One region of the Acidovorax sp. DW039 genome, then DNA from elsewhere that is predicted to be linked to it. Evidence: riboswitches for the same ligand, from Rfam matches in the RefSeq annotation. Region 1 holds a riboswitch; the other holds the start of a gene.
What was found. Region 1 has a riboswitch for thiamine pyrophosphate ahead of thiC (phosphomethylpyrimidine synthase ThiC). Riboswitches for the same ligand answer to the same signal wherever they lie in the genome.
Positions count from the first base shown of each region.

Region 1 (2,197 bases):
CATTTCTGCAGGTGGCGCCAAGGTCCACACGGTGGAGCATCTGATGTCGGCCTGTGCGGGTCTGGGTATCGACAATCTTTATGTAGACATCACGGCCGAAGAAGTCCCCATCCTGGACGGATCTTCGGCCTCCTTCGTGTTTTTGCTGCAAAGCGCCGGTGTGGAGCTGCAGCGCGCACCCAAGCGCTTCATCCGGGTGAACCGTCCGGTGGAAGTGCGCGAAGGCACCGGGCCCAATGCCAAATGGGCCAAGCTCACGCCCTACCACGGCTACAAGCTGAGCTTTGAAATTGACTTCGATCACCCCGCAGTGGACTCCACGGGGCAGCGCGTGGAGTTTGATCTGGGCTCAGGCAATTACAGCCGCGACATTGCGCGTGCCCGTACCTTCGGCTTCACGCGCGATGTGGAAATGATGCGCTCGAACGGCCTGGCCCTCGGTGGTGGCCTGGACAACGCCATCGTCATGGACGACTACAAGGTTCTCAACAGCGATGGGCTGCGCTATGACGATGAGTTCGTCAAGCACAAGATTCTTGATGCCATGGGCGACCTGTACCTCATCGGCAAACCCTTGCTGGCCGCCTACAGCGCTTTCCGGTCGGGCCATGCCATGAACAACCTGCTCTTGCGCGAGCTGCTGGCCCAGCGCGATGCCTGGGATGTGGTGACTTTTGAAGACGAGAAGGCAGCACCTGCCGGATTTGCACAGCCCGTGCGCGCCTGGTGATCGCCCGCTCTTGGGCGGTTCGCCTTGCTTCCCTTGGTTTTATTGCTTGACGTGCGTTAGGCAGTTTGTGCGCAGTCACCTATACTCCGCAACGCTCCGGGGTGTGCTGATGCGCTGAGATGGGGGAAGCCTGAAGGAATTCAGGCATTCCCGCGAACCCGACGAACTTGATCCGGTTCATACCGGCGGAAGAAGAGCCGACCTCCTGCTGCGCACCTGTGGTGCTGCAGCCAGCCACATGGGGCGCATGCAGCGGTACTTGCTGAGTGTGTCCTGCGGGGCGCAGGTCCATTCCGGAGCAACACCCTTTGCCACCGGAACCTGGAGACTGCCCCATGAACGCCCCTGAACCCCTCGCTCACGAAAAGTTTGCTGAACTGCTGGCGCTGACCCGTGCGCCTTTCCCCGCATCCCGCAAGGCCTATCTTCAAGGTCAGTTGCATCCCGAACTGCGGGTGCCTGTGCGCGACATCTCCCTGACCAACGGAGAACAGGTGAGTGTCTACGACACATCAGGCCCCTACACCGACCCCGATGCGGTCATTGACGTTCGCAAAGGTCTGGATAGCGTGCGTGGCCACTGGATCGCTGCCCGCGGCGATGTGGAGCAGTACGAAGGCCGTGCACCTGTTGCACTGGATGACGGCCAGAAGAGCGAAGATGCTGCGCGCCTGGCTCAGTTGCGTGCTGAAGCCGCCGCGCTGCAACGCAAACCGCTGCGCGCCAAGGCGGGTGCCAATGTCACGCAGATGCACTATGCCAAAAAGGGCATCATCACCCCCGAGATGGAATACGTGGCCATCCGCGAGAACGGCAAGCGCGAGTGGATGGAGCAGTACATGGCCGATGCAGGCCGTGAGAAGCGCCTGATGGGTAACCCCATGGGCGCGAATATCCCACGCATCATCACCCCCGAGTTCGTGCGCGACGAGGTGGCACGTGGCCGCGCCATCATCCCAGCCAACATCAACCACCCCGAGGTGGAGCCGATGGCGATTGGCCGCAACTTCCTGGTGAAGATCAACGCCAACATCGGCAACTCGGCTGTCACCTCCAGCATCGAAGAGGAAGTGGAGAAGCTAGTCTGGGCCATCCGCTGGGGCGCTGACAACGTCATGGACCTGTCCACCGGCAAGAACATCCACACCACCCGCGACTGGATCGTGCGCAATTCGCCCGTGCCGATTGGCACTGTGCCTATCTACCAGGCGCTGGAAAAGGTGGGTGGCATTGCCGAAGACCTGACCTGGGAAATCTTCCGCGACACGCTGATTGAGCAGGCCGAGCAAGGCGTGGACTACTTCACCATCCACGCAGGCGTGCGCCTTGCCTACATCCACCTCACGGCCCAGCGTCGCACGGGCATCGTCTCGCGCGGGGGCTCCATCATGGCCAAGTGGTGCATGGCGCATCACCGTGAGAGCTTCCTTTACGAGCACTTCGAAGACATCTGCGACATCATGAAGG
Region 1 is NZ_AP029019.1:953,280-955,476, forward strand. It holds gene lpxC (UDP-3-O-acyl-N-acetylglucosamine deacetylase) at 1-730, shown strand, start outside; TPP riboswitch at 818-941, shown strand; gene thiC (phosphomethylpyrimidine synthase ThiC) at 1,066-2,197, shown strand, end outside.

Region 2 (2,197 bases), 1.9 Mb from region 1:
GGGCTTTGTGTGGCTCCTGCTGTAGTTCCAGCCGCAGATCGAAACGTTGTGAAAGCGCTGATTGTCCTGTGTTCAGGATTTCCATCGTCACATCCAGCATGGCGGGGGAAATCATGAAGCCGTGACGGTACAGGCCGTTGACCTCCAGCACCCTGGGGCTGGGCTGCCGGATGGCGGGTAGATTGTCGGGCAATGTGGGGCGGCATTGGGTCGCCATTTCAATGACGCGGGCTTCCGCAAAGCCGGGGTGCACCGCATAGGCTGCGCTGAGCAGCTCCAGTGTGGAGCGCACACTGGCTGCAGACATGTCGTCAGACTCGATCTCGGTGGCTCCGATCACGAAAACGTTGTTCTCTTTGGGGGCGATGTAGATCGGGTAGCGTGGGTGCACCAGACGGGTGGGGCGCTGAAGGGTGACGCCCGGGGCGTGTAGTCGCACCACTTCGCCACGCACGCCGCGCAGGTGCGTCCAATCCATGCGGGCACCCAGGCCGCGGCAGTCCAGCAGCCAGTCGGGTTGCCCTGGGGTTCCGGGTTGAAATTCCTGTGGCGTGCGCGAGGTACCCCAATGCACTTGCACGCCCAGTCGCTGCATTTCGGTCACCAGTGCGGCGAGCAACTGGCGGTTGTCCAGTTGTCCTTCTCCGGGCAGGTAAAGCCCTTGGGCAAAGCGCTGTGCCAGAGCGGGCTCTGCAGCCGCAAGTGCGGTGCTGTCGAGTTTTTGCAGCGCAGGCAACTCCGGGGTGGTGCGCTGGTTGGCTTCCAGCACTTTGGTGAAGCGCTGTGCCTCGGCGATATCTTGCCGGTGCCACACGATGAGCGTTCCCGCCTGCTGGAAGAAGACCGGTTCTGGCAGGCTCGCCAGAATCTGCTGCCAACGTGGCAGGGCGTAATGCCCCATCCGTACCACACCCGGTTCTGTAATGGCGGACTCGGCCAGAGGGGCCAGCATGGCCGCAGCCACGGTTGCCGCGGAGTGTTCGGCCGCAGGGCCACCGGCATCGTAGATGTCCACCCTGTGGCCCTGGCGGGCCAGTTCTACCGCAAGCAGCCGGCCCATGAGGCCGGCACCCAGGATGGTGAACGAGGAAGAAGGTAATGGCATAGGTCCGTGCAACGTCCGTCTGTAAAAGGGCAACAGTGGACAAAACGGAAGGCTCCGTGCCGTTGAAGGAAACTCCCCACGCCAGCATGATCTGGATCGGGTAGCGGGGCGCAGTGCTGGTGCCAGCGGGCCCCAGGGTATTTCTCAGCCACACACCGCATTGCTGCGGCAGGACACCCCTGTTTCGTCCGAGAAAAGAATTACAGCACATCCTTCTTTTGCTGCGCTTGACCTGGCGCATAGGCCATAATTTTTGCCATGATTTCTCACAGCCACAGGCCCGAAGCAGGCCGTCGATACGCACGTGTTCTCTCCATTGCTGGCTCTGACAGTGGCGGTGGAGCAGGCATTCAGGCCGATCTCAAGACCCTCAGTGCGCTGGGGTGCTATGGCATGACTGCCATTACGGCCATCACGGCACAAAACACCTGTGGTGTGACGGGCATTCATGGCGTGCCGCCTGAGATGCTCAAGGCCCAGATTGATGCCGTGGTGCAGGACATCGGCGTGGACGCTGTGAAGATCGGCATGCTGCATTCCCCCGAGGTGGTGGAGATCGTGGCGCAAGCCATCCGCTCCTATCGCCTGCCGCATGTGGTGCTTGATCCGGTGATGGTCGCTACCAGCGGTGACCGCCTCATTGCGGAGGAAACGGTGGGCGTTTTGGTGAGTGAGCTTTTCCCGTTGGCTGAGGTGATCACCCCCAACCTGGATGAGGCGGGCTGGTTGCTCAAGCGGCAGGTCAGTGGGGTGGAAATGCTGGAGACTGCGGCGCTGGATCTTGTGTCCTTGGGCGCGAACGCGGCTTTGCTCAAGGGGGGGCATTTGCCAGGCGATCTGGTGGTGGATGTGCTGGCCGTGCGTGGCAGCCAGGCCCTTCACCGTCTGCAATCTCCGCGGATTGCCACCCATAACGGTCACGGCACAGGCTGCACGCTGTCATCTGCCATTGCTGCACACCTTGCCTTGGGTTTGCCCTTGCAGCAAGCCGTGGAGCAAGCGCGCAGCTACATCCTGGGGGCTATCGCTGCAGGTGCTGATGTGGTGACCGGCCAGGGGCACGGCCCGCTGAACCACGGTTATGCACCCGTG
Region 2 is NZ_AP029019.1:2,803,343-2,805,539, reverse strand. It holds gene thiO (glycine oxidase ThiO) at 1-1,105, opposite strand, end outside; TPP riboswitch at 1,162-1,296, opposite strand; gene thiD (bifunctional hydroxymethylpyrimidine kinase/phosphomethylpyrimidine kinase) at 1,364-2,197, shown strand, end outside.
Region 2: it holds a riboswitch for thiamine pyrophosphate, as region 1 does, so the genes downstream of both, thiO (glycine oxidase ThiO) here and thiC (phosphomethylpyrimidine synthase ThiC) in region 1, are expected to answer to the same signal.